2 regions of the Paenibacillus glycanilyticus genome follow, and region 2 is predicted to be linked to the other one. Evidence: a T-box and tRNA genes for the amino acid it is inferred to sense, from the RefSeq annotation. Region 2 holds a T-box; the other holds one or more tRNA genes.

Region 1 (7,233 bases), 2.8 Mb from region 2:
CCACCGTTTTGAAAAAAATCGTGATCAACCATATAATTGCCAGCATGGCCTCGACTCTCTGCAGAAAGTTCCCCACGCTGATTTGCTTCGCCAGGGTATAGCTGGCATACATATTCCTCTGCGTGAATTCGGTACCCAGTACCAGCGTCGACAGCAGTACGCTAACGATAATAACCACGCTGCCGAGCAAGGTTCCCGCCAGCAAGGCGCTTCTTGCTTTTTTCGGCCTGTTCGTATAAGGAACCAGCATCATGAGAATAACCTGTTCTTGAAGATTAAAATAATAAAACGCGCCTAGCAGGATTGGTTTTATTCCATTCTCGAAAACAGGCTCAGCCCGATCTATTCTAATCTGGGGCAACAGGAAGAAAGTAAGGAATAGAAACAATGCGATTACAAACGGCAAGAAAATCTCCGCTGCCCTAGCCGTTGTTTCAATACCAAGCCGAACCGCGTAAACCACCACAGCCATGAATAAAATAATCGTTATTTCGATTGGCGTATTCGGCATAATATGGGTCGTCATGAAATTCCCTACGACGCGAAGCAGGAAAGAAGACAACAAAAAGATAAAAGAAAGGAAAAACAACGAAATAACCTTTCCTAGCCACTTCCCCAATATCTTCTCGCTAAACTCCGCAAGCGTTAATGTGGGATAGCGGCCGGCCAGCGCGCTATAAATCAATATGGTTAGAAGATTGGCCGCTGTTCCTATAAGGCATGCAATCCAGCCGTCTTGTTTGGAGAATACGGCCATAATGGAAGGAACGATCAGGATGGAGGTGCCAATCGTATACAGAAGCGTAAGAACGGTCAGCTGCCGGTGACTTATTTTTCCCTTCTCGAGCATCCTTCATCACCTCCCGCTTAAATTTTGAAAAATCGCCTCGGCCAGCGGCCGCAGCATATAATCGAGCCCATTTACCGGATTAGGAATATGTAAATTGAGGAACCTCATAATCACCAGTAAGATACCTAACCCCAGCAGGCAAAAGAATACCCAAAGATCCTTCCTCAGCTTTCTCTTCCTCAATGACGGCACTTCAATCAGAATAATTACAGCTGCGGCTGCGAATAGCCATATATATTTCATCATAGTTGCTAATTCCTTCTTACTTCATTTCTTGCATAAACGAGTTACTAACCGTACCGGTCTGCCGGATATTTACCACAACGTCTAACTTGACCGGCATCTTCTGAAAGACGGCATCCCAATTATTCTCAACACTTTTCCAATAGGAAGGATTCGCGCGATGAACGACATCTCCAAAGCCAAATATATCCACTTTGTATTTTTCCTGAACCTGATGGATTGTTTTCTGTACAAACCCCCGTATCGCTTCCGCGCTTTCGTGCTCCAACTCATAAATAGACGATTTTTGAGTCAGATCGATTTTACACAACACTTCGCCAATGCTGCCCTCGGTACGAATCCCTATATGTATTTCCGGTTCTCCGTTTACAAACCTGGCTTTGGTTGTCGTTTTCGAACGAATGACCTCAATTGTCATTCTCCCGCCCTCGGGACACTTAAGAACCCCGACCGTATTATGTACATCGTTGTGAATAAAAGAGTAGCCTCTGCTTTCTCCTTCATTCAACCATCCAACAAGCTTATCCTCGTTAAAAACAGCCATGCCCGAATACTGCAGGTGTGCGGGTGAAGCAATTTTTTCAACATTCTCCCTGCTTTCGCCTTTTTCGCGGTCACCTCTCAGGCGGAGTCCGGTGACAACCGGTTGTTTGCCTTTTCTAACGATATCCATAATGAGCTGATCCAGCGTTATCGATGCGGTTGGCGCCCATTGCTTCTGCGAGTTAAGCAAAGAAGAATACATCTGATTGGCAGGGATAGCTTCCAAATGGGTTAATATTTTCAGCGTGCTTGCTGCGGTAGTCTCTCTTGCAATGGTGATGTAGAAATCGGTGCGATGCTCATAATATCTGGACATGTATTCAAGAGCATCCGCAATCCCTTCTTTGGCTAACTCCTCGCCGATGACTAACATCCGAAGGTGGGCAGAATATATAGGTCTCGGCGATACCGTAGTCATTTTGCGTATGGCTTCAAATATGGTTCGTCCCCTCGCTTGGTAAAACGTAACGGGAGTCCGCGTCATCGTTCTGTTGTTTGCGGCAACCTCTCCCGGGTCAACGACCTGAACTGACACCTGATATTGATTCTCCCCATCCTTATCGATTCCGATTGCCACGGCAATCGCCAGATCATTAAGCTCGCGGCGATTCCAGCAGCCAGTCAGCGTCATCACTATTAAAACAAACAATAAGGGAACTAATATTCTCCGCATCATCATCGCAATTCCTCATCTCGTTGCCTTTATTCTCGATTACCGCTTCGGCCCGGGAAGCTTGTTATTGCCTCGGGTAATATTATTCTGACTAATTAGACGCAGCCGTTTCCGCATGGCCCAGTGCGGTAGCCGGAATAAGGTATCCTTCGTATCCTCGGCAATAAACGGTCCAAATGGACTCATATACGGTACTCCGAAGGTACGGAGACTGCATAAATGAAGCACGAGCGCAAAAATGCCTAGAATTATCCCGTATAAACCAAAGGACGCAGCCAGCCCCATTAACGCGAATCGGATCATGCGGATGGAAATGGACATATTCATGGCTGGCACAACAAAGCTTGATATAGCCGTGATGGATACCACTATTACCATCGCAGCGGAAACAATCCCCGCATCCACAGCTGCCTGTCCGATAACCAAGGTGCCGACAATCGAAATAGCCTGACCCATTGTTCTAGGCATCCGAACCCCGGCTTCACGCAGGATCTCGAACGTAATCTCCATAATCAACGCCTCGATAAATGCGGGAAAAGGTATCCCTTCCCGTTGGGCCGCAAGTCCAATGAGCAGCTGAGTAGGGAGCATTTCCTGATGAAAGGTCGTGATGGCTATATAAAGCGATGGCCCTAACAGAGCGATAAAGATGCCTACAAAGCGGAGAATCCTGATCAGCGAGCTGATATCGGCGCGTTGATAGTAATCCTCCGCAGAATGCATGAAGGAAATGAACAAAGCGGGAACCACAAGCACATGAGGCGTTCCATCCACCAATATCGCCACTTTGCCTTCCAGCAGTTCCGCAGCGATAACATCCGGCCGTTCAGAATTGTACATGGTCGGAAATGGACTATAAGCGGAATCCTGAATCAGCTCTTCGATATAGCCGCTTTCCAGAATCCCGTCAATATCTATTCTGGATAATCGGTTACGAACCTCTTCCAAGATCTTATCGCTCACAATACCTTTTATATACATTATGGAAACACTAGTCTGGGTCATTTTCCCGATTCTCATATTTTCAAGCCACAAATCGGGATTCTTAATTTTCCTTCTGACCAGTGCCGTATTTGTGCGAATGGATTCCGTAAACGACTCTTTGGGGCCGCGGCTTACCGTTTCCGTCATGGCCTCTGAAACCGCACGGTCTTTAATTCCATTCATAGCAATGGACAATATTTTATTGCTGTCCCATATAAGAATGACATGGCCGGAAAACAGGTTATAGTACATCGTATCCGTCGATGTCACTTCTTCTATTTCTCCCGCGGTCAGCAAGTCCAGAAAAGGATGCTGATTCGTATTAAGATTCGGAAACTCCACCATCAGAGTCTCCAATATAAAATCCTGAACAGAGTCCGTGTTTACTAGTCCATCCGCATAAAACAAATTCACTGTTCGAGAATTGCCACCATATTCAATTTGGAATTCTTTAAAAATAATATCGTTACTGTTACCGAGTTTTTCTTTAATCGTTGTAATATCGATCTGACTCATGCTGCATCACATCACCCGTATTTGATAATTATCAGTATGGTCATACGCCAATCGATATAAACAAAAAGCACCCGTCGGAGGTTAGTCCGCCAGGTGCTCGTAAAGTATATAAACATGCAAAAAACGCTGACCGTACAAAGTACAATCAGCGCAATCATTTCAATATTGGTGCCGGTGAGAGGACTCGAACCTCCACGGTTTCCCTCACGATTTTGAGTCGCGCGCGTCTGCCATTCCGCCACACCGGCATTTGATAAATATGGCGTGCCCTAAGAGATTCGAACTCCTGACCTTTTGATTCGTAGTCAAACGCTCTATCCAGCTGAGCTAAGGGCACATTTTATTGAAATAATTGTGGAGGCGCCACCCAGACTCGAACTGGGGGTAAAGCTTTTGCAGAGCTCTGCCTTACCACTTGGCTATGGCGCCACCTAATTATGGAGCGGAAGACGGGAATCGAACCCGCGACCCTCGCCTTGGCAAGGCGATGCTCTACCGCTGAGCCACTTCCGCATAAATGGCTGGGGATCAAGGATTCGAACCTTGGAGTGACGGAGTCAAAGTCCGTTGCCTTACCGCTTGGCTAATCCCCAACAGAAAACTTTTTAAACTTTAGTGAAAATGGGGCGATCGATGGGACTTGAACCCACGAATGCCGGAGCCACAGACCGGTGCGTTAACCCCTTCGCCACGACCGCCATACTCACTATAAAAATTATCTGGCAGGGGCAGCAGGAATTGAACCCACACCAAAGGTTTTGGAGACCTTTGTTCTACCTTTAAACTATGCCCCTAAATGGTGGAGGGTGATGGATTCGAACCACCGAACCGTTAGGAAGAGATTTACAGTCTCCCGCGTTTGGCCACTTCGCTAACCCTCCGTAAAAATGGTGCCGGCGATAGGAGTCGAACCCACGACCTACTGATTACAAGTCAGTTGCTCTACCAACTGAGCTACACCGGCATATTAACTTTTCCAACCATCTAACATGGTGGCTCGGGACGGAATCGAACCGCCGACACGAGGATTTTCAGTCCTCTGCTCTACCAACTGAGCTACCGAGCCTGATGTTTGATTAAATGGCGGAGCTGACGGGATTCGAACCCGCGGTCTCCTGCGTGACAGGCAGGCATGTTAGGCCTCTACACCACAGCTCCACATCGTTCTCGGTAAAAACCGAAGATAAAGTTTTGGTTGCGGGGGCAGGATTTGAACCTGCGGCCTTCGGGTTATGAGCCCGACGAGCTACCGAGCTGCTCCACCCCGCGTCATTTTTAAAACATATATGGTGGAGGCTGAGGGGATCGAACCCCCGACCCTCTGCTTGTAAGGCAGATGCTCTCCCAGCTGAGCTAAGCCTCCATATTCTCTCGAGCGACTTTTATAATATATCACATTCAAGTCGGCTTGGCAAGAACTTTTTTGTTTCTTTTTTGTAAAGATGGTGACCCGTAGGGGATTCGAACCCCTGTTACCTCCGTGAAAGGGAGGTGTCTTAACCCCTTGACCAACGGGCCTTGCTTATTACGTAGCAATCAGCTATGTAAGAAATATTATGGCAGAGAGGAAGGGATTCGAACCCTCGAGACCCGGTTAGAGCCTACACGATTTCCAATCGTGCTCCTTCGACCACTCGGACACCTCTCTATATGGCTCCCCGAACAGGACTCGAACCTGTGACAACTCGATTAACAGTCGAGTGCTCTACCAACTGAGCTATCAGGGAATACATTCAAAGCTTGCGCCTTGAAAACTGGATGCGAAATTATGAATTCCTTAAGTTTCTTGCGGGGTCCCCGAAAAGTAATCGGAATAAGCTGCAACGCTTAACTTCACTTTTTGGGGGTTGTTTAGGATAAGCCCTCGACCGATTAGTATTCGTCAGCTCCACACATTGCTGTGCTTCCACCCCGAACCTATCAACCTCGTCGTCTTCAAGGGGTCTTACTAATTGGGAAATCTCATCTTGAGGGGGGCTTCACGCTTAGATGCTTTCAGCGCTTATCCCGTCCGTACTTGGCTACCCAGCGGTGCTCCTGGCGGAACAACTGGTACACCAGCGGTACGTCCATCCCGGTCCTCTCGTACTAAGGACAGCTCCTCTCAAATTTCCTGCGCCCGCGACAGATAGGGACCGAACTGTCTCACGACGTTCTGAACCCAGCTCGCGTACCGCTTTAATGGGCGAACAGCCCAACCCTTGGGACCTACTTCAGCCCCAGGATGCGATGAGCCGACATCGAGGTGCCAAACCTCCCCGTCGATGTGGACTCTTGGGGGAGATAAGCCTGTTATCCCCAGGGTAGCTTTTATCCGTTGAGCGATGGCCCTTCCATTCGGTACCACCGGATCACTAAGCCCGACTTTCGTCCCTGCTCGACTTGTTGGTCTCGCAGTCAAGCTCCCTTATGCCTTTGCACTCTCCGAATGATTTCCAACCATTCTGAGGGAACCTTTGGGCGCCTCCGTTACATTTTAGGAGGCGACCGCCCCAGTCAAACTGCCCACCTGACACGGTCCCTCTACCCGATTCAGGGTAGCAGGTTAGAACTCCGATACGATCAGGGTGGTATCCCAACGTCGCCTCCACACAAGCTGGCGCTCATGCTTCTCAGGCTCCCACCTATCCTGTACAGATCGTACCAAAGTCCAATATCAAGCTGCAGTAAAGCTCCATGGGGTCTTTCCGTCTTGTCGCGGGTAACCTGCATCTTCACAGGTATTAAAATTTCACCGGATCTCTCGTTGAGACAGCGCCCAAGTCGTTACGCCATTCGTGCGGGTCAGAATTTACCTGACAAGGAATTTCGCTACCTTAGGACCGTTATAGTTACGGCCGCCGTTTACTGGGGCTTCGGTTCACAGCTTCGGATTGCTCCTAACCGCTCCCCTTAACCTTCCAGCACCGGGCAGGCGTCAGCCCGTATACTTCGCCTTACGGCTTCGCACAGACCTGTGTTTTTGCTAAACAGTCGCTTGGGCCTTTTCACTGCGGCCCCCTCGGGCTATTCACCCTACCGAGGCACCCCTTCTCCCGAAGTTACGGGGTCATTTTGCCGAGTTCCTTAACGAGAGTTCTTCCGCGCGCCTTAGCATGCTCTGCTCGCCTACCTGTGTCGGTTTGCGGTACGGGCACCTTCACCTGGCTAGAGGCTTTTCTTGACAGCCGGAGTACATGACCTTCGCTACTGCAATTTTCGCTCCCCATCACAGCCTAGCTTACGCGAGTTGCGGATTTGCCTACAACTCTGCCTCACTGCTTGGACAGGCTATTCCATCAGCCTGCGTCACTGCCCTTCTGTGTCACCCCATTGCTCATAACGGTTTACGGTGGTACAGGAATTTCAACCTGTTGTCCTTCCACTACGCCTTTCGGCCTCGCGTTAGGTCCCGACTTACCCTGAGTGGACGAGCCTTCCTCAG
Region 2 (7,233 bases):
GTAAGGTAACCGGCAGCCGAGAGGCTGCCGGTTATTTCGTTTTATCGGCGGATTTGTTCAGCAGTTCAGGAAGCGTGACAAATTTGTAGCCCTTTTTTCTAAGCTGCGTGATAAGTACGGGCAGAGCTTCGATTGTCCCGGACAGATCCTGTCCGTATCCGCCTCCTGCATGCTGCAGGACTATGGAGCCCGGCTGCAGAGTCTTCTTGATATTATGCAGAACGATGCTGCTATTGGGATTGTTGCGCCAATCAACGGAGTCTACATCCCAATTGACGACGGTATATCCGCTTTTGCCCGACCATGCCACTTGATCCGGGCGCATCTCTCCGTAAGGAGGACGTACGAATCGGGGGTGATACCCGATAATGTTGCTTACGATCGCATCCGTCCGCCAGATCTGGGTATGGAATTCCCGGGAATTAAGCTGTGACAAGACGGCATGATTGTAAGAATGATTTCCTATGACATGCCCCTCGCGATGGATACGCCGGACTAGGGCCGGATGTTTGACCGCGCGGGATCCAACAACAAAAAAGGTTGCGCAAACATCGTAGCTGGCTAGTACATCCAGAATTTGAGGCGTAAACCTTGGGTCAGGCGCGTCATCAAAAGTTAGGGCTATTCGCTTGGCGTTTCTTGGACCGCTCAGGATAAACGTATTGGGAAACTGCTTATGCATCCTTACCCAGGACATATCCGCCGTCTTTTTCTTTTTTTGCTTTGCGGGTGCAGAGGCATAGGTTTGCTCTGCGGAAGCAAACAGCAAGACGATGGTAAGCGCTAAAGCAAGCCATCGTCTGAAACTGCCAGACAAAGTCGGCATTCCCTTCATTCGTTTATAGCCTCCGTTTCTTATGTAGTCGCCAAGCTATTTTTCCCCGATAAAAGAGAGAACATGCGTTTAATAAAAACAGCCGCATCCGGTAAGCCGGACGCGGCTGTTCGTCATAATTGTCTTACTTCATCTTGAATACTTGAATCGTGCGTTGAAGCTGAGTAGCCATATTGAGCATTCGCTCCGTCTCTTGCACAACACCTTGCACGGAAGAAATCTGCTCATTCATCGACGCGGATACCTGCTGGGTGCCGGCTGCGGATTCCTCCGTAATCGCGGAAATATTTTGGATGGCGTCCGAAATCTTGCGTGCGCTCTCCAGCATTTGATCGCTTTCGCTGGCGAATGCCGCAATCTGCTGCGTAATGAATTGAACGCTTTGAACGATCTCGGCAAATACCATCTCGGATTCGCGGATCCGCTCCGTCTGAAGCTTAACGACCTCTTCATTAACCTTCATGTGATTGATCGTTTGTTTAATGCCTTGATCGATACTTTTCACAAGGCTGAATACTTCCTTCGTGGAAACCGTGGCTTCTTCGGAAAGCTTGCGGACTTCCTGGGCGACTACCGCAAAGCCGCGGCCATGTTCTCCGGCACGGGCAGCCTCGATGGAGGCGTTAAGCGAGAGAAGGTTGGTCTGTTCGGCAATATCGGAAATGGCCGTAGTCATCGCCGTAATGCCCTGCGCCTTGCGGGCCAGATCGGTGATCGTCTCGGATACCTTCTCCGTGGCTTCCACGTTGCGGCGCATCCCTTCGGATTGTGCTTCCAGCGCTCCTCGTCCTTTGTCAACGAGACTCAAGGTGAATTCGGAGCGTTCGTTCATCTCTTTCGTCGCATGGGCATAATTCGCGACTTTCTTCTCGATCTCGGCAATGGATTCGCTCATGTCCGCAACATCCTCGGAAATTTCGTTAGCACCCGTAGCCAGCTCGTTCGAAGAGGCGGCGACTTGCTCCATCGCGATCTGAATATGGTTGTTTTTATCAAAAATATTGCGGCTTGTTTCGGATACATGCCTTGTAATATTAGAGGTTTCGGTCAAAATATCGCGCAGCTTGTCCACCATGCTGTTGAAGGCATGGCCCACTTCGCCAAGAGACGCATTTGCAGCCGTATCGATTCGTTGCGTGAAATCGCCTTTGGAGATCCGGAACGCCGCGTTTGACATCTCTTCAAAGGAGGAGTTTAAAGCCTTCTCGATAAAGCCGACAGTCGGGTAAGCGAGAATCGCCAGTACCACCGTTACGATAAGGCCGGCCAGGATGGAGCCCCCACTGAATAAAATTACCAGGTTCAGCGCGATTGCAACTAGGACCAAATTTAAATAAATGGAGGTCATCAGCTTACTTCTAACGGATAAGGAATAGTACCATTGGCTCATTATGTAAGCGCTCCTTTTTATAGAATAACCATATTATAGCATCAGCGGTGAAATTGGTCTATAAATGTCGAATAAGATCGAGAAATTGATTGTCAAGAATAGATGTAATTGCGCGATAATTGTAAAAAATTATAATTTACTATATTGTAAATTTATTGAAAAGATTCTATAATCAGACTTGAGAACTAGTTGGAATCAACTAATTTTCAATATTTTTAGGGTAGAAAGGAGGAGAAATTATATGAATATAGATGCTATGCCATTGGCACGGCAAGTTGATTTTGTTTTTCGCCAATTAGAAGAGGAACTTACAAATGCGGTTGGAGGGACGGTTCATATTCACATCCGGAACAATGCGGTAGGCAAATTCGGCCTTCGGCATAATCCGATTGAGACTAGGAACGGCAAGCTGGAGCAAGAAGGTGAAGGTGGAATGACACCAACCCAGGTCCAGGCGTTTCGCAAACTCGCGATTGATGCTTTGAAATTGAGAAGGAATTGGACGCATGGCGAAATTATGTATGATTTCGCTGTCCGGCAGAACGCGGGCACCTGGTCGGCTAGCATCTGTTACGAATCTAATTATAATACAGCCAACTGGAATTATCGTTACCAGCAGCCGAAGCATCAAATGCTGCGGGAAAAGAATAACGATCATACCGGCTTTGATTTTTAGGCTATAGCCATTATGCATTCGAACAGCCGTGCAGGGTTTCCTGCACGGCTGAATTTTATTGCCGGCTATTTCACTTCGTGGCTTCCGGAATGCAGATGGGGAATTCCGCCGCTGTTGACCTCATGTTCCTGTGCGGCCGCGGGGAGCAGGAAACCAAGCAATAACGGAAGAAGGAACAGTCCGTAGACAAGAAGGCTTTTTAGAGGAGACATGGAATGGTCATGATCATGATCGTGGCTATGGTCGTGATCATGATGGGAATGATCATGGCCGCATTCCTCGCAATCCGCAGGGGGCTTACGCTGCATGGCGAGCATGGCTTGGTGGATGGCGGCGGCGTTCAGGACGATAGCCGACAGCTTGACATAAAGCTCCATCCGGGGGGCTACATACAGCGGCAGCTGACCTAAACGTTCGAGGTAAATGATGAGGAAAGCAAATCCCGCGAGAAAGCCTGCCCGTATCCAGTTATGATTCATCGCAGCACCTCCAGGAGCCATACGCTGGCCAGCACAAGGGCAAAGGTCAACAGCGTAATCGAAAGAACGATCCGCGCGCGGAACGCGGACAGCATCATCATCGTATTTTTCAAATCAATCATCGGGCCGAACACAAGAAAGGCGAGCAGCGGACCATGATCGAACATTCCTCCAAACGATGCGGCGATAAAAGCATCCGAGGTCGAGCAGATGGACAGCAGGAAGGCAAGCCCCATCATGAAGAAATAGGAGAGAACGGGCTGGTCCGCAACGGCCTCAAATGCCTGACGGTCAATAAAAGACTGAATAACGGCCGTAAGCAGTGCGCCAAAGATCAAATATTTGCCCATGTCAAAAAACTCGTCCGAAGCATGGCTAAGCGTTGCCGACAGCCGCCGGCTTTTTTTAACCGGGTTGGGGGCATGCTCATGATGGTCATGATGGTCATGGTGATGATTATGTTCATGCTCATGGCGATGCGCAGGGATGTTGCCGGATGATTCTTTAAGAGGGCTGCCTTTCATGAACCGGTGAAGAAGAAGGCCGATAATAACGGTAACGATAAAGGCGATGATAAGGCGGTCGTAGGCCATTTGCGGCTCCAAGCGGAAAGCGGCGTAAGTGGAAGTAAAGACAATCGGATTAATAATGGGGCCGGCCAGCAAGTACACAATTCCGATATAAGCGGGCATGCCTTTCCGGATTAAGCGCCGCACGACGGGAATCATCCCGCACTCGCATAACGGGAATACGAGACCAAGCAGTGCGCCAAAAAGAATACCAACCATGTGGTGCTTGGGCGTCAGCCTCCGGATCATCTCGTCAGTCACGAACACCTGGAGCAGGGCAGAGAAAATAACGCCAAGCAGGATGAATGGAAAAGCTTCTAATATAATGCTTAAAAACACAATTTTGAACTCTTGCGCGCCATCGGACTCGAGCAGAGCGAGGGTCCAGGGTTGTCCAGCCAGTATTAGGCAAACCATCGCAAGACATCCGATACCCAGCAGCGGGGTCCCGAATCGGAATAACATGTTCAGCATGAGCCAACCTCTCTTTGTACCAGGAAATGATTACGTTAGTAACCAGCTTATGCTGGGCTTGGCCGCTATAGGACAACTTTTGAAGGCCGGGCTTGACATGGCGGTAGAGACTTGCGCTATAATCAGGGTACGAAAGGCGATGAAGGGAACAAGTAAGCACAGGGGTTAATGCGTAACAGAGAGCTGGCGGACGGTGCAAGCCAGTGCAAGCCTGATTGCTGAATGGATCCCGGAGCCGATAGCGGAACACAGACTATTGAAGTGCTGTCTATGCTTATCCGGCCGTTCCCCGTTACGGAACAATGAAGGCTTGTTGTCTTTAGCCCGTCCGATGAATATCGGATATCCGCGGGAAGCAACGAGTAAATTAGGGTGGCACCACGGTTCCCTCGTCCCTTGCGGCGGGGGATTTTTTGCGTTCACATACGCATTAGTAACGGATTAGAAGAAGAGAAGGGGACGAACTTTTATGAAAAAAGTACTTTCTGGCATTCAGCCGAGCGGACAGCTTACGCTTGGCAACTATATCGGCGCCATGCAGAACTTCGTGAAGCTTCAGGAAACGGAAGAATGCTTCTTTATGGTCGTGGATCTTCATGCGATTACCGTGCCTCAGGAGCCGGCTATGTTCCGTGAGCAGATCGAATCGGTTGCGGCATTGTTTATCGCTGCGGGCCTCGACCCGGCTAAATCAAACATTTTCGTGCAGTCCCATGTGCGCGCGCATGCCGAGCTGGGCTGGATTATGACGACTCTTACGGGTATGGGCGAGCTTGAGCGCATGACGCAATTCAAAGACAAGTCTGCGGGCAAGGAATCGGTTGGCGCGGGGTTGTTCGTTTATCCTTCGCTTATGGCCGCGGACATTCTGGTGTACAATGCGGACCTTGTTCCGGTAGGCGACGATCAAAAGCAGCATCTGGAGCTTACCCGTGACCTGGCAAGCCGCTTTAATTCCCGATTCGGAGAATACTTCACGGTTCCCGAGCCTTATATTCCGAAGACTGGGGCAAGAATCATGTCGCTTGACGATGCGAGCAAGAAGATGAGCAAGAGCAATCCGAATGCCGGCAGCTATATTGCCCTTCTTGACGAGCCAAGCGTCATCCGCAAAAAAATCAGCCGCGCCACTACGGACTCCGGCCGCGAGGTGAAATACGATCCGGCGAACAAACCGGAGATCAGCAACCTGATCAGCATTTACTCGCATTGCGCGAACATGACAATTGCCGAGGTAGAAGCCCGTTACGAAGGTCAGGGCTATGGGCCGTTCAAGAAGGATCTGGCCGAGCAGGTCGTCAATGTTCTTGAGCCTCTGCAGCAGAAATACAAAGCGATCCGCGAATCCGGCGAGATCCATGCGATCCTGAAGCAAGGCGCAGAGCGCGCATCGGAGCTTGCGGACCGCACGCTTGCCGGCGTCAAAGAAAAAATGGGCTTCCTTGCACCGCGCGGATAATCATAAAACAAAAGGCTGGCGCTATTAAGCGTCAGCCTTTATTTTCGTTACGGCGTCGGATTCTTGCTTTTACAACAAAACCTCCGCCAATCATGCACAGAGTGAGAATCGCAAACAGTATGGCCAGCCAGGCGTTAAAAGATATCGAAATCGCGGTAGCGCACATAAGCAGCACAGAGACGATAGCGAAGAACAAAGACAGTGGTTTAGACAAGGTGTTAACTCTCCTTTACGGATGCTTAATAATATTTTTTTGAGCTTAGCATATTTTGCGTCAACATGCTCATAATAAGCTTGCAAGCTTGCAAAACATCACAGCTCTTAACTGAAGGGAGATTATCAGCATGGCTAGCAACAAATCGAGCAATCAATTGGTGGTTCCACAAGCACAAGCCGCTCTTAACCAAATGAAAATGGAAGCTGCTTCGGAGCTTGGCGTACAAATCCCAGCGGACGGTTACTACGGTAACGTCACATCTCGCGATGCAGGTTCCCTGGGCGGATATATCACGAAGAAACTTGTCCAAATCGCTGAACAACAATTGTCCGGCGGCAGCTTCCGCTAAACGTTTATAAATACACAACGCTTCAATGGAAGCCAAGAAGCTCAAGGGTAAAACCTTGAGCTTTTTCCATGTGCAACAAGCCAGCATGATAACAAAAAAAAAGCCCCTTCTTATTGTGCGTCAGGGGCCATCCTTCGTCAAGTTAATAAGAGTTCATGCGCAGCCGTTTCGTTAAGCGGTCGTCGCTTAACCAACCGACATACGAGCCAACCGTTTCGTATTCCTTGTTCATGAGCAGTACGGCAACAAACGGAAATTGCTTGCGATGCCGGTAACGGACATCCGACCAGCGGACTTCATAACCCCAAGGATGCTCCTTCACTTCGGCGCAAGCAAATTTGGTGAAATACAAAAAGCTGCGAATCGCGTTGTCGTTTCTGGATTTGGCTACGGCAGGATGATCGGAGCAGCGGACATTGTCCAGCCATCTGAGCTTGTTCCCGCGAAGGTCCCCGATAACAAAGCTGCCGTCGGCAGCTCGCTTTACGATATTCCAATGCGACAGCGAGATCGTTGGAATGGCGATATAGCCTTGTGTTCCATCCGGTTCAGGGTCCAGGGAATGGAGCCTGCGGAGCGTACTTCTGTGTGCCAGCGTCCGCCATGTATAATAGATGATGGTAAACAGGTACAAAACCGGAAAGATGGCAACGGGACTAGCAAGGCCAAACGCCCAAATCAATATCGCAATGACATGAGTAGCGAAGATAACCGGGTCAAAGATATGGATGATATTCCATGAAATCCATTTCTCGGTAAACGGTCGCATGGCTTGGGTTCCGTAA

What was found. The T-box of region 2 lies ahead of trpS (tryptophan--tRNA ligase). A T-box ahead of a tRNA ligase gene usually reads a tRNA of that ligase, here a tRNA-Trp.
Region 1: it encodes a tRNA-Trp, which carries the amino acid that the T-box ahead of trpS (tryptophan--tRNA ligase) is inferred to sense. The anticodon was not compared.

What each region holds. Positions count from the first base shown of each region.
Region 1 is NZ_CP195155.1:1,285,272-1,292,504, reverse strand. It holds gene ACR9FF_RS05840 (GerAB/ArcD/ProY family transporter) at 1-850, opposite strand, end outside; gene ACR9FF_RS05835 (Ger(x)C family spore germination protein) at 1,113-2,315, opposite strand; gene ACR9FF_RS05830 (spore germination protein) at 2,349-3,809, opposite strand; tRNA gene ACR9FF_RS05825 (tRNA-Leu) at 3,976-4,057, opposite strand; tRNA gene ACR9FF_RS05820 (tRNA-Arg) at 4,070-4,146, opposite strand; tRNA gene ACR9FF_RS05815 (tRNA-Cys) at 4,165-4,238, opposite strand; tRNA gene ACR9FF_RS05810 (tRNA-Gly) at 4,248-4,322, opposite strand; tRNA gene ACR9FF_RS05805 (tRNA-Gln) at 4,328-4,402, opposite strand; tRNA gene ACR9FF_RS05800 (tRNA-His) at 4,432-4,507, opposite strand; tRNA gene ACR9FF_RS05795 (tRNA-Trp) at 4,530-4,603, opposite strand; tRNA gene ACR9FF_RS05790 (tRNA-Tyr) at 4,607-4,690, opposite strand; tRNA gene ACR9FF_RS05785 (tRNA-Thr) at 4,698-4,773, opposite strand; tRNA gene ACR9FF_RS05780 (tRNA-Phe) at 4,800-4,875, opposite strand; tRNA gene ACR9FF_RS05775 (tRNA-Asp) at 4,891-4,967, opposite strand; tRNA gene ACR9FF_RS05770 (tRNA-Met) at 5,002-5,078, opposite strand; tRNA gene ACR9FF_RS05765 (tRNA-Val) at 5,097-5,172, opposite strand; tRNA gene ACR9FF_RS05760 (tRNA-Glu) at 5,253-5,327, opposite strand; tRNA gene ACR9FF_RS05755 (tRNA-Ser) at 5,367-5,457, opposite strand; tRNA gene ACR9FF_RS05750 (tRNA-Asn) at 5,461-5,536, opposite strand; rRNA gene ACR9FF_RS05745 (23S ribosomal RNA) at 5,662-7,233, opposite strand, start outside.
Region 2 is NZ_CP195155.1:5,282,520-5,289,752, reverse strand. It holds gene ACR9FF_RS23845 (3D domain-containing protein) at 1-1, shown strand, start outside; gene ACR9FF_RS23840 (polysaccharide deacetylase family protein) at 32-835, opposite strand; gene ACR9FF_RS23835 (methyl-accepting chemotaxis protein) at 960-2,225, opposite strand; gene ACR9FF_RS23830 (O-methyltransferase) at 2,467-2,901, shown strand; gene ACR9FF_RS23825 (DUF1980 domain-containing protein) at 2,967-3,380, opposite strand; gene ACR9FF_RS23820 (permease) at 3,377-4,423, opposite strand; T-box leader at 4,554-4,823, shown strand; gene trpS (tryptophan--tRNA ligase) at 4,893-5,882, shown strand; gene ACR9FF_RS23810 (DUF5325 family protein) at 5,914-6,096, opposite strand; gene ACR9FF_RS23805 (alpha/beta-type small acid-soluble spore protein) at 6,227-6,448, shown strand; gene ACR9FF_RS23800 (metal-dependent hydrolase) at 6,591-7,233, opposite strand, start outside.